Regions from separate parts of the Halonatronomonas betaini genome, predicted to be linked through region 4. Evidence: riboswitches for the same ligand, from Rfam matches in the RefSeq annotation. Region 4 holds a riboswitch; each other region holds the start of a gene.
What was found. Region 4 has a riboswitch for cobalamin ahead of I0Q91_RS03780 (precorrin-8X methylmutase). Riboswitches for the same ligand answer to the same signal wherever they lie in the genome.
Positions count from the first base shown of each region.

Region 1: it holds a riboswitch for cobalamin, as region 4 does, so the genes downstream of both, I0Q91_RS00910 (cob(I)yrinic acid a,c-diamide adenosyltransferase) here and I0Q91_RS03780 (precorrin-8X methylmutase) in region 4, are expected to answer to the same signal.
Region 2: it holds a riboswitch for cobalamin, as region 4 does, so the genes downstream of both, I0Q91_RS10340 (ECF transporter S component) here and I0Q91_RS03780 (precorrin-8X methylmutase) in region 4, are expected to answer to the same signal.
Region 3: it holds a riboswitch for cobalamin, as region 4 does, so the genes downstream of both, I0Q91_RS09490 (hypothetical protein) here and I0Q91_RS03780 (precorrin-8X methylmutase) in region 4, are expected to answer to the same signal.

Region 1 covers NZ_JADPIE010000001.1:174,773-177,950, forward strand. The annotation lists gene I0Q91_RS00900 (hypothetical protein) at 1-271, opposite strand, end outside; gene I0Q91_RS00905 (type 1 glutamine amidotransferase domain-containing protein) at 375-1,199, opposite strand; cobalamin riboswitch at 1,291-1,451, shown strand; gene I0Q91_RS00910 (cob(I)yrinic acid a,c-diamide adenosyltransferase) at 1,604-2,116, shown strand; gene I0Q91_RS00915 (homocysteine S-methyltransferase family protein) at 2,131-3,105, opposite strand.
Region 2 covers NZ_JADPIE010000005.1:211,179-214,356, reverse strand. The annotation lists gene I0Q91_RS10345 (MFS transporter) at 53-1,339, shown strand; cobalamin riboswitch at 1,403-1,541, shown strand; gene I0Q91_RS10340 (ECF transporter S component) at 1,700-2,191, shown strand; gene I0Q91_RS10335 (hypothetical protein) at 2,175-2,933, shown strand; gene I0Q91_RS10330 (ABC transporter substrate-binding protein) at 2,952-3,178, shown strand, end outside.
Region 3 covers NZ_JADPIE010000005.1:38,034-41,211, forward strand. The annotation lists gene I0Q91_RS09480 (YaaA family protein) at 1-213, shown strand, start outside; gene I0Q91_RS09485 (hypothetical protein) at 422-961, opposite strand; gene I0Q91_RS09490 (hypothetical protein) at 924-1,319, opposite strand; cobalamin riboswitch at 1,486-1,663, opposite strand; gene I0Q91_RS09495 (carboxypeptidase-like regulatory domain-containing protein) at 1,909-2,883, opposite strand.
Region 4 covers NZ_JADPIE010000002.1:145,713-148,890, reverse strand. The annotation lists gene I0Q91_RS03790 (hypothetical protein) at 1-1,207, shown strand, start outside; gene I0Q91_RS03785 (ankyrin repeat domain-containing protein) at 1,220-1,441, shown strand; cobalamin riboswitch at 1,531-1,722, shown strand; gene I0Q91_RS03780 (precorrin-8X methylmutase) at 1,927-2,538, shown strand; gene cbiD (cobalt-precorrin-5B (C(1))-methyltransferase CbiD) at 2,548-3,178, shown strand, end outside.

The DNA of each region.
Region 1 (3,178 bases), on a different contig from region 4:
TAGCATTTCTAACTGAAGAAAGGTTTAAAGAACCATCTGCAGTAAATGATTTAGCAGTTAGTTTAAAGCCCTTATCAGTCTTTACCAATAAGTTACCTGCTACCATTTTATCAACATATTCTGAGATTAAACTGAGACTTTCATTTAAATTTTCTGCAATCTCTTCTTTTTTTAGTGGGTTGAGTTCTAAAGTATTAAGAATATCGATAGTAAAGGGGTCACATAAGAGCTCAATAGTTTTACTATCTTTGATTTCCAAGTTTTCTTTCATATGAGGCCACCTCCTATTTAGAAAATATCAACGACTTATTATATATTATAAACTAATTATTGATTAAAATCAAAATTTATAAAATAAAAGTTAAATTATTTAATTATGAATCTGGCTTTTCAGATAAAGATTTCATCATTATCTGAGCAGTTTCGCCAGCAGCATTTTGATTTTGCCCGGTAATTATATTTTCATCAACTTCGATATTGTTGGCCAAGGTATCAAATAATCTATTATTACTCTTAAAGTTAGCACCAGCCTTTTTTAATTCTGTTTCAGGATGATATGGAGTCTCAGTAATCCTAAGCTCTTTAATCTGTTTATCTGTTACTGCTGTTATTTTTTTATCCTTCACTAGAGCATTTCCATTTTCATCAACAGCTTTTAATAATCCCAGGGGTCCGTGGCATACTGCTCCAATAATCTTATTCTGGCTGTAGGCTTCTGTGATTTTTTGGCCTAATTCCTCTGATTGGCCAAGATCATAGGCTGCTCCCCAGCCCCCGGCAAGAAAAATTAAATCGTAATCATCGATATTAATCTCATGGATGGGGATAGAATTTTCCGCTTTATTTAAAAAATCCTGATCGTTTAAAAATTTCTGATCAGCCTCAGTTTTTAAGGGCCATTTTAAAGAAAAGGGTTCTATAGGAATCTTTCCTCCATTTATACTTGCTAGTTCGACTTCCAGGCCATTTTTTTTGAATTCATAATAGGGTACAGTCATTTCTGAAGCATAAACTCCAGTTGGTTTGCCACTTTTAGTTAAAGTATCATGACTGGTTGTAATAATTAAAGCTTTTCTATCTTCAAAATTATAATCTTTCCTTTTATAATCTGGATGAAAACCTAATAGCCTTAAAATTTTAGGTAAAGATATTAAGAATAATGCAATTGCTAAAACTATAATTAGGATTCTATCTGCCATCTTTATCACCTCTTAACTAATATTATATCACAAATATAATTTGACTTTTTCAATATAAATGTTATAGTAGAGTCGTAATAAAAATTTAATATGATTAAGTTCTAATAATGGTTTTAATAGGGAAAACGGTGAGAAACCGTTGCTGTAGCCGCAGCTGTAACAGCCTTTTTTATATTCCACTGTTTAATACGGGAAGGGATATAAACTTATTCAGGCTGAAGCCAGAAGACCTGCCATTATTAAGTACTTCGAACGACTTCCGGCGAAAGAAGTGGCGAAGGATAACTTGTTTTATAGGGGTTAGAATGTCTTTAATTCCTTCTTAAACAGACTATTCTTAGCAGCTGCTTCTTAACTGGAGCAGTATTTTTATTTTTAAATAATTTTCGAAAGGGGCAGTTAAAATGAAGGGACAGGTACATTTATATACTGGAAATGGTAAAGGCAAGACGACTGCAGCAATTGGCCTTGCCATCAGAGCAATTGGGGCAGATTTGAAGGTATTTTTTAGTCAATTTATTAAAAATGGTGAATATAGTGAAATAAAAGCTTTGAAAAACATTGAGAATATTGATATTCGCCAGTATGGTGAAGAGGCTTTCATCAATGGTCAACCTGATGAGAAAGATAAAGCTTCTGCCAGAAAAGGTTTAAAAGAGATTAAAGAAGCTATCAATTCTGGCGATTATCAGGTTGTGATAATTGATGAAATAGCTATTGCTTTATTTTTTGATCTCATTGATGAAGATGATCTGTTTGAAATAATAAATAATCGACCTGATAATGTAGAAGTGATTTTAACAGGCCGAATGGCTAAGGAATCTCTAATTGACAGGGCAGATTTAGTTACTGAAATGAAAGAGGTTAAGCATTATTATCAGCAGGGGATTATGGCCAGGACTGGAATAGAAAAGTAATTATGACCTAGAAATTATATTAGTTTCTGGAGTTTCCTAATAGTATTTGGACTGGTTCCACAGCAACCGCCAATTATCAGGGTTTCAGGCTTATTTAGTTTAAGTATACTTTTTATCTCCTGAAAATAATTATCTTTAGATTTGTAAACTGTCTGACCGGTTTTCATATTTAACTCTGGTTTACCTGCATTGAAATATATACTTAAAGGTATCTCTGTTTTATCAATAAAACTTCTGATTGTCTCCTGGTAGCCAGGTTCAGGTGTGATACAATTAAATCCAGCTGCCAGGATTTTATTCTTCGCTGAATTATTAATCAGGTTAGCGAAATCATCAATATCTGTTCCATAATTAGTGTTGGTATAATTATCAAATGACATATTAACTATAGCTGGCAGGTCATATTCTTCTAAAGCTTCCAGCCCTGCCTTTAATTCAAGGTGATATGAGAAAGTTTCAAATAAAATAAGGTCGACCCCTCCACTAATGAGGGCCTTGATCTGGTTATCAAAGGTTTCCACTAATTTTTCTTGATTACTGTTTTTATCTGGAAAGATGGCTTCTTCAGAACCAGTTGGGCCAATGCTACCTGCAATTAAAGCTGGATATTGATCTGGATTTTCTTCTATAAAATTATCTCTGGTGTTAACTGCAATTTTTGCCCCGGATTTATTGATTTTTATTACCTCATTTTTTAATTCACTGGTTGAAAGATTGGAATAATTTTTATCTTTTTTTAAATATAATTGGTTTGCTGAAAAGGTATTGGTTGTTATGATCTTAGAGCCAGCTTTAAGATAATCAAGATGTATATTTGCAACTAGCTCAGGCTTATTTAGATTATAGGTAAAAGGAGCCTGTTTATTATTTAAATCTTTTTTAATAAATTCTGTGCCAAGACCACCATCTCCAATTATTACTGTTTGATTTTTATTTTTCGAGCTGTTCTTATGTTTGATTAAATTATTAAAAGTATTGACTGCTTTCATTATGATTTCTCCTTAATATATTTTTTAGGTATTAGTTGTTTTATTTTATTAATTATTGTTGTATAATTATGTT
Region 2 (3,178 bases), on a different contig from region 4:
TTATATATGTAAAATTTGAAACTGATAATTCAATGTCAGGGAAGTGATGAGAATGAACTTGGTAGTACCTAAAATGAAGTTATTAAATAATCTGGACAAAACAACACAATATAATTTTAAGATTGATGCTACAGCATCTGTATTTTTTGCACTCTATGCAGGGGTATTGTATCCATTTTTTCCTGCTACAGCAGTACGGTTAGGAATAGATGGCCTTCTATTGGCTCTTTTAACAGCCTCTCCTTTTATGGGGCATATATTTGCAGTATACTGGGGTCATAGTAGTGAAAATAAATCTAAAAGAAAATTTGTTTTCTATAGTGGATTTATTTCTAGAATGTTACTAATAGCCCTAGGATTAGTTACAAATTCAACAGTCTTTGCTATTATGCTTATCTTGCATTTTGCAATTACAGCAGCAGGCTGGCCGGCATTTACTGCATTAATGCAAAATATTTATCCTGCTAGAGAAAGAGGCCGCTTAATGGGGCTGATACAATTTATTATTGGTATTTGCAGAGTTGCAGTGACTTATGGTGCCGGTTTAATGATTGATCATTATGGCCATGGACGCTTATTTATTATTGCCGGCATATCAGGCATGGTAGCTTCATATATTATTAGAAAAGTTAAAGATCCTGTTGAAATTACTGATAAGGCACTGAAAAAAAGAAAGTTTTCTATAAAAGAAACAGCTAATATATTAAAAACAGATAAATTATTCAGGCTGACTATGCTAGGATTTTTTATTTTCGATCTTGGAAATATGCTGCTTGTGCCTATTTATCCATTATATCAGGTAAATAAAATGGGTTTGAATAACTTCCAGATTGGACAACTATCAGTATTCTGGATGATTGGCTGGTTTATATCTGCCCCTTTCTGGGGAAGTTTAAATGATAGAAAGAACCCACTTATCGTTATTAAGTCTGCAATTATATTATTTTTAATATCACCAGTTATATACTTTATGGATCCAATCTTTTATATTTTACCTATAGCTTCAATGACAGCAGGTGCTGCTGGTTCAGCACTGGAGGTTGGCTGGTTAAACCAGATTATTAAATTAGGAAAAGGAAAATCTGCAGTCTATAGTGGTATCTATTTAACAGGCCTGGGTTTAAGAGGCTTAATAGGTCCAATTATAGGTGGCTTATTAATAAATCACCTTTCATTTAATAATATATTTATTATAGCTCTTCTTTTAATGGCCTCTGGTTTGATTCCATTTATAATCTTAAAAAATTATGAATTAGGTAAGACTTTTAAGAAACTAGAAATTGGATTTAATATGAAACAGAGTGATAAAATCTCCTGGCGGTATTCTTCATTAAAATAAAATATTTATATTTGCAGGAGATTAAGAATAAACAGAGAATATTGATATTAAGCCAGATAATTAGATAATTAAGCGATATTTAGGTGCCTTTGATTATTTTCAGAGGAGAATAGGGAATCAGGTGAAAGACCTGAGCGGGCCCGCCACTGTAACTATCATTTCTGATAGGAGCCAGGAGACCTGCCTGATATCGATAAAACCTGCATACTTCGGGAACAAGGATTGTAGGTCATGGTATAAGATAGCTAGAAATTTATGCTGATAATACCCTGACTACTACTGGAGATGTAGATAGTCAGGTTTTTTTATTTGAAGCCCTGACTGCAGGTTGAAAATTCACTGGCAGAAGGGGGTGTAGTTTTGAACAGGGATTTGCCTTTAAATAAGCTAACATTAATTGCATTATTTGTGGCCCTTTCAGCTATCGGCTCTTATATTATGCTGCCAGGTCCTATAGGATCTGTTGCTTTAGATTCAGCTCCAGGTTTTATTGCTTCAATTTTATTAGGAGGAGGTTCAGGGGCATTAGTTTTAGGCCTGGGTCATATTCTAACAGCAGTTAGATCAGGTCTTCCTCTTGGTCCTATCCATCTAATAATAGCAGTATTGATGGCTGGAATAGCTCCATTTTATTCTTATTTCTGGCAGAAATATAATCACTGGATTGCCGGTTTAGTCGGGATAATTTTAAATGGATTTGTGATTAATGCCTTTTTAATTCCTCTATTAGGTATACAATTCTTTTTAGCCATGATACCAGTCTTAACAATAGGAGCTGCCTTTAACATATCAGTGGCAACTTTAATGGTTAATTTATTAGAGAGGAGATTTGAAAATGTCAGAGAATTATAGAGGCATTTTACCAGTTGATATAAGTTTATATAAAAAAGAAGTATCTGGCCAGCCTGATGATATCTATATTTTGACCAGTATTGATATTGCTTCAGGGATTGGTATACTCAAAGAAGATGAATTTTTCGTCGAAGTTGAAACTATTGCTTATTTTACAACCAGAGTTGCTCTGCTGGATATATTAGTAACTGGTGGTAGACCTGTATTAATTGCCTTTTCAACCTCCCTATCAAATAGTTATTATGAAGATGTTAAAACTGGTATTTTAAAAGCTTTAGATGAATGGTCAATAGAAATAAAAAATCAAATTACCGGGAGCACTGAGGATAATTTCAAATCAAAGCAGACATCAGTTTCTATTATGGCCACTGGCTTATCAACGGAGGATAGGCTTAACTGGCTTCAGGTAAATAAAGGAGATAACTTATTTATTGTTGGAAAACCAGTTGTTGGTGCAGAAGTTTTAAGGAATTCAGATAAAATCATCAACCCTGAGGTATTTCAAAACTTAGTCGAAGATGAATCGACTAAAAATTTAATGCCTATTGGCTCAGGAGGAGCTTTAATGAGAATTAAAGCTATAATGGACAAAACTGGGCTGGAATATAAATCTTTTAATAACCAACTTGAGAATAAGTCAGCTGGACCTGCAACGGCGATTTTATTAGTTTCAAATAGAGAAATTGATTATTATCAAAATGAGCTAAAAATTCCTATAACTCAATTAGGAAAGTTGATTTAATAATTGGAGGTATTTATTATGAAAATATTTAGTAGAATTATGAAAATAAGTTCTATTTTATTATTAATTGCCTTACTTATACCCCCTGCTGTTCAATCTGCAACAGTTGGTATAACAGATGATTTAGGCAATGAAGTTGAGCTAGATGAAGCCCCTGAAAGAATTATCTCTCTCGCCCCAAATATAACTGAGATGCTATTTGCTGTTGGCCTTGGTGATAGAGTCGTTGGCATAACTACTTACTG
Region 3 (3,178 bases), on a different contig from region 4:
GATTTTTATTTTAAGGAAGAAAAAGAAGACAGCAGTCTTAAAACAGTCGGCTATTATGTTAAACAAAATAGAGGAAAATTACTCAATGAATTGATTAAAAATCAGGTAAAAAGTCTGGATAAAATTAAAGAAATTGATTTGGATGGTTACAGATTTAATGAAGCAGAATCTGATGAAAACAATTTTTATTTTATCAAACCATTTGAAAAATAAAGCTTAAAATTAAATCTTGATCTAATTAGAGCAAAAACTTAATAGTGTAAGACTATTAGCCTACCAGTTAATTTATGGTGGGCTTATTATTAATTTTTATAAACTTTGTGAAATTTGTTAAGAGATACTACTTGGTAACCGTCAGGTCCATTAAATTCTGGCCTGTATTATCTTGAATATTTGATTGAACATTTTTAGTCTTTTAAGATTAGATATCCCCTCTCACACACTTTTTTAAGATGCGTGAAAGTGGTTTAAATAATAAGAGAATAATTATAAAATTAGAGACCCCATGGAGTATATCCATCGGAATTCCTCTAACCCAGTAAGCAAAACCATAGGCCCAACCATAAAAGATAGATTCAAAAACTGCAAAGAACATACCAAAGAATAAACCAAACAGACCACCAACGATAGCATATCCGTACTCTGAATTTACTGTTTTTCTTAAACCCCAGGTTATTAAAATTAATGTTGGCCAGATAAAGTAATAACCTAATATCCAGGTATTAAATCCATAAATAAATATTTCAATTGTCGAAAATATTATAGCAGTCAAAAGAGCCTTTTTAAGACCAACAGACACAGTATAAAGAATAAATAACAGGGTTATTATTTCAACATTAGGAACAAAAGCCAGAGCCATTTTACCGGCAGTTAGAGTCGCACTGAGAATCCCAACCAGGACAATATCATAAACATCTAAACTTCTAGTATCCTCTGAGCTCGAACCTGTAATTGCTTTCATCTTCTAATGGTACCTCCCCAGGACCTCTTTCTGCATCTTCGCCATTGACCATGAGATGAAAATATTCCTGATTGCCATCTGCTTCGTAATCCATTAATTCAACAACCATTGTGCCAAAGTCAAAGCTTTCAAATCCAGCGCCTAAAGTTTCTGCCTCTTCTTCTAACAGTCCTAATAAGAATTCAGCATCAGTATTAAACTCAAAGTCTTCATCGATTCCTTCATCCTCTATCACAATTTCAAGACTTACTATTTTAGCACCCTCAACACCTTCTGGTGCAAGATAATAATTATAGATTCCAAGTCCGGCTGCGGCTAGAAGAACAACTAAAATTATTAAACCAATTTTCTTATTCATTTTTATCCACCCCTCTAATAACTTTTTGAATGATTTTAAAATAAAAAGCTCCCAATACCAGCAGGTATAGGGAGTTAAAATAAAAGACCCACCATACCAGCGAGGCATAGTGGGTAAAATACATTTATAGAATAATCTCATTGAGATATATCCCATACACCGTGGGTATCTTTGAATTGTTTAAGCAAGTATCCTGACTCAGGTTCAACGTTTTTCCTTGCCTTCCCGGAATAGATTCCAGTGGCCTTAATGGAAAAACTCACCTTTACAGTGGCGGGACCGTGCCAGACTTTCACTGGCTTCCTTTTTAATTCTTTGCAGAAACTTAAACTATCTATATTTAATTTTTGCTTTCTCTAATATCTATTTCGATGTAAACTCTAAAACTCCTTTTTTTAATAAAAATTTTAGCAAATTTTATTTTTATATCTCACTTCTAGTTTTTAATGATAACATATGCCCATCTTCAAGTACAAAGTTAGGATGCTCTTCAAAGAATTCAATAAACATTTCTGGTTAGGTGATATTGAAAATTTCTAGAAACTCATTGAAGAAACTCTTGAATATTGTAAAGAACTCAAATTGATTACTAAAAACCAAAAGCCATCTGCTGAAGTATTATTAACATATCTTCAGTTGCATTTGTAGCATTATGAAATGTCGTAAGGATTACATAACCATCACCATAAGTGAGATGAACTAGAAGCGGGCTATCTTCAACGATTTCGCCACTAACATAAATATCTCCAGTGACATCTATACTTACATCCTCTGCTACCGAGTTTATTACATTCCATCCTGGTGAATCATAATAGTTTAAATTAATAGTATCCTTTCCCAAAATAAATTTAATATCTTCATTATGGATATTTGCCAATACATCTTCATCTCTTCCTTCTCCTACTCTGCCCAAAAGATCTATTTTATCGGAAAATAACCTGGCAGGTATATCCAATGCATAGTCCGATGCATAAATATAGCCACCATTTTCTATAAAATTCAAAAGATTATTAGCTTCTGTAGAGTTTTCTGTAATGCTTAATCCCCCACATTCAAAAAACAATACTACAAACTCTTCTAATTTGCTTGAATCTGCAAGGGTAGCTAAGTTTATATTTTCATATTCAAAACCTAATTTTTCAAGAATCCCAGCAATATCATCATAACTACCATTATTTACCCCGATCTTTCCTGTAGGCTGTAAAACTACATTATCTACCTGAATATTTTCTCCAGCAGCAATATTAACCATGATTTCAGCCTTAAAATTACCTTTGAATGCAATAATATTTTGTTGACCTACACTTATATCGCTAAGTGTATAAAACCCTTCTTCATCCGTGCTTGTTTGTATTGCCAATTTGTCTACCACTACAGTAGCTCCTATAATTGGTGTTACTTCATCTGGAGCTGTTACATATCCTGAAACCGAACCCACACCTGTTCTAACATCTTCAATTGTTTCTCTACTGGAGCTGCTAAGATCACAGGAGGTTAATATAAATACCATCGAAAATACTAATACCATAACCATCATTTTTCTTAAAACATCTCTCTCTTTCATATCTCTCCCCCCTAAATGAATTCCACTTCTCCATAACATTTTTAATTAATTATTGTTTCATTAATCTAATTATACCCTATTATTATTGTCTGTCAGTCACATTCTACTTAGATTCTACTCATAAACTGGTCACATCTTTATAAATATTTTACTTAATATCTAACCAGGCTGCTACTAAAACAAAATTTTTTGAAAGAGAGTAGGACCAGCCTTTTACAGCTGGGACCCCTCGTCAAACTGCACGTACGGTTCTCCCGTAAACAGCTTACCATTATCGTTGCCCCATAGCAGGGAA
Region 4 (3,178 bases):
TGATGATATGCTTATTTTAGCCTACAGTGAAAGGGATCAAGAATTAGGGCAAAACATTCTATCCATTAAGGGTTATGATGAGCTTTATGAAGAACAAATTTTTTCAATAACCCATACCTTTGAACAGGGTATAGGCTATCCAAAGTTAGCCTCTATCGATAATGAAGTCTTCTTAGCCTGGCAGGAAATTAATCCAGAGAAAATGTTCATTTCCAGTGATGATGATAGATTTAACCGCTATCTACTTAATCTCAGTCAGTTAGATACTGAAACTGGAGAATTTGAGGCAACAGAAGAACTTGGTCAATCCTATGGAAATAATGCCAACATAAAAATTGGAGAATACAATAATGAGCTATGGTTATCCTGGGTTCAACTTGATAGTGACATTGATAATAATATAATCATAACTGGACATTTAAATAATGAACTGGATTTTCAAGAGTTCTCCCGCAATCCTGGTATAAATCCATCATTTTTTGTTGATGGTGACGAAAAAGTAATTATCAATTCCCGTAATCTTGAAATAAGAGGACAGGCAGCCCTCTTTAAAAATCGCTTTTCTGAAGGCGATAATGGCCTACAAAACAAACGAATATTTCCGGCTTATAATTTCAGCAGTAATTCAAATGTAATAGAACATGAAGATAAACATCATTTATTCTGGACAGAAGCAGCCTCTCCTGGAAGAGATATATATTATTCAAATACAATAGAACCAGAAGAGATTGGAGTTATGGAGTTGATGGGATTCAACACTATCGAAACGCCACTTGAATTATTGTCTATTTTAGGAATCCATCTTTTTTATCCTATAGTTGGATTCAATTACGGCCTGGTAAATATCCTGGTTCCAGTATTACTGGTATTTATAATTATATATTTATTGAGTAAAAAATCCATAAAATTCAGTAACCTGACAAATGATACACCTCTGGTTGCTTTTATAGGCATAGTTTTTAGCATAATTGTCTTTAATATATTTATTCATGGTAGTTTACAGTATCTATTCTTTATATATCAGCCTCCAGCAGGCCATATTCCTCTTATATTTGGAATTGTAACATTAGTCAGCCTTGGATTTATTTATTTCCTTAAATATGACAGGGACCATTCATTATATATAGGCATAGGTTCTGCAATACTGTGGTTTTACTGGCTTAATCAGGCAATATTTGTTTATGAGCTCCATTCGTTTTTGATTTAAGATAATGAAGCATTGTTCAATAATTCAGAAGAAATTATTCATACCCTATTGGATTTTGGTGCAGATCCAACCATGCAGGATAGAGATGGTATGATGGCCTTAGACTATGCAGAGAAAAACCCAGAATTAACTGAAACTGAATCCTATGAAAGATTATCTGAAAAAACTGAAGCAGCTATATTCAATATCTATGCCACCTTTATAATTAAAAACATTGAGGAAATTTTCTTTTAGCAAAAATTTCTTGCTAAGCCTTTAATAAAAAAGATTTAAGAAATAAAAAAGGAATTTTAATTTTTATCTTGAATAATTAAATTAGAAAACAAAATATTATATTATCAGGTGCCTCTGGTTACGGCCAGAGGAGAATAGGGAATCAGGTGTAAAACCTGAACGGGCCCGCCACTGTAATCAGGAGATTATTTCATAATGACCACTTGCTTATTATAGCAGGGAAGGTTGGAATAATCATTAATCCTGTAAGTCAGGAGACCTGCCTGGTAGTATTTATCTACAGAGACCTCGAAAGCAGGTAGAGTAGATAAATAGCCAGCTTTATAGCACTCTTTTTGCATTATTATAGGCAAATCAGGTCTTTTTATAGGCTGAACTATATCTAAATGTGGCTATTTACTCTTTATACTCAACCTTCGGGTTGGGTATTTTTTATTATAATAAAATTTATTTCTTATATAAATGAATTTAAAGAGGTGGTAAGTATGCAGGATAATAACCCAGAAAAAATTGAATCAAAGAGTATGAAAATAATAGAAAAAGAACTAAATCAGCTAAAAGGGTCCGAAAGAGAAAAACAGGTCATCAAAAGAGTTATTCATGCAACAGCAGATCTTAACCTGGTAGATAAAGTAAAGCTCTCACCAGATGGCATTAACCAGCTAAGATCATTAATTGAATCAGGTGCCGATATTATTACTGATGTAAATATGCTTAAAGCTGGCATTAATACTAACAAATTAAAAGAATATGGTGGTCAGTTAAAATGCTATATTGCAGATCAACAAATTCGAGAAGAGGCTAAAAAGACAGGTCTTACCAGGTCAATAATGTCAATGAGAAAGGCAGTTAAAGAACCAGGTAAAAAAGTCTTTGCAATCGGTAATGCTCCAACTGCTCTTTTTGAATTAATCAGATTAAACCAGGAAGAAAATATACAGATTGATTTTATCGTCGGAACACCAGTCGGCTTTGTTGGGGCTGCAGAATCAAAGGACAAATTAATTGCGTCAGATATTCCTCATATTTCATTGCAGGGAAGAAAGGGAGGGAGTGCTGTAGCAGCATCAATAATCAACTCGATCCTTTACATGTAGGTGATAAATATGGCTTTTAACAAATATATAAAAAAAGCTGGCAAAGAATATAGACTGGGCTATACTACTGGGACTGCAGCAGCAGGAGCAGCAAAAGCAGCAGCTAAATTACTCTTTAAAAATGAGAAAGACAGGACTATTATCATCCCAACTCCAGCAGGTATAGATGTAGAATTAGACATTTTGAATTATATCCTTAATGATAAATCTGCATTAGCTTCTGTTAAAAAAGATGGAGGTGATGATAAAGATATAACTGATGGGCTTGAGATTATTGCTAAAATAAAAGAGATTGAGCAGAATGAAATTATTATTAAAGGTGGAAAAGGAGTAGGAACGGTCACTAAACCTGGCCTGGCAGTAGATGTTGGCCAGCCAGCAATAAACCCGGTTCCCAGGAAGATGATAAAAAAGGCAATTAAAGATTATTTGAAACCTGGCAGTGGCCTGGAAGTAGAGATTATAGTTCCAGAAGGAGAGAAGGCAGCTGCAAAAACATTCAATCCAGATCTTGGTATTGAAGGTGGCATCTCTATAATCGGAACTACTGGTATCGTTGAACCGATGTCAGAATCGGCTTATAAAGAATCTTTAGCCCTAAAACTTAAGCAGGCAGCTGAGTCTGGCAGAGAAAAGTTAG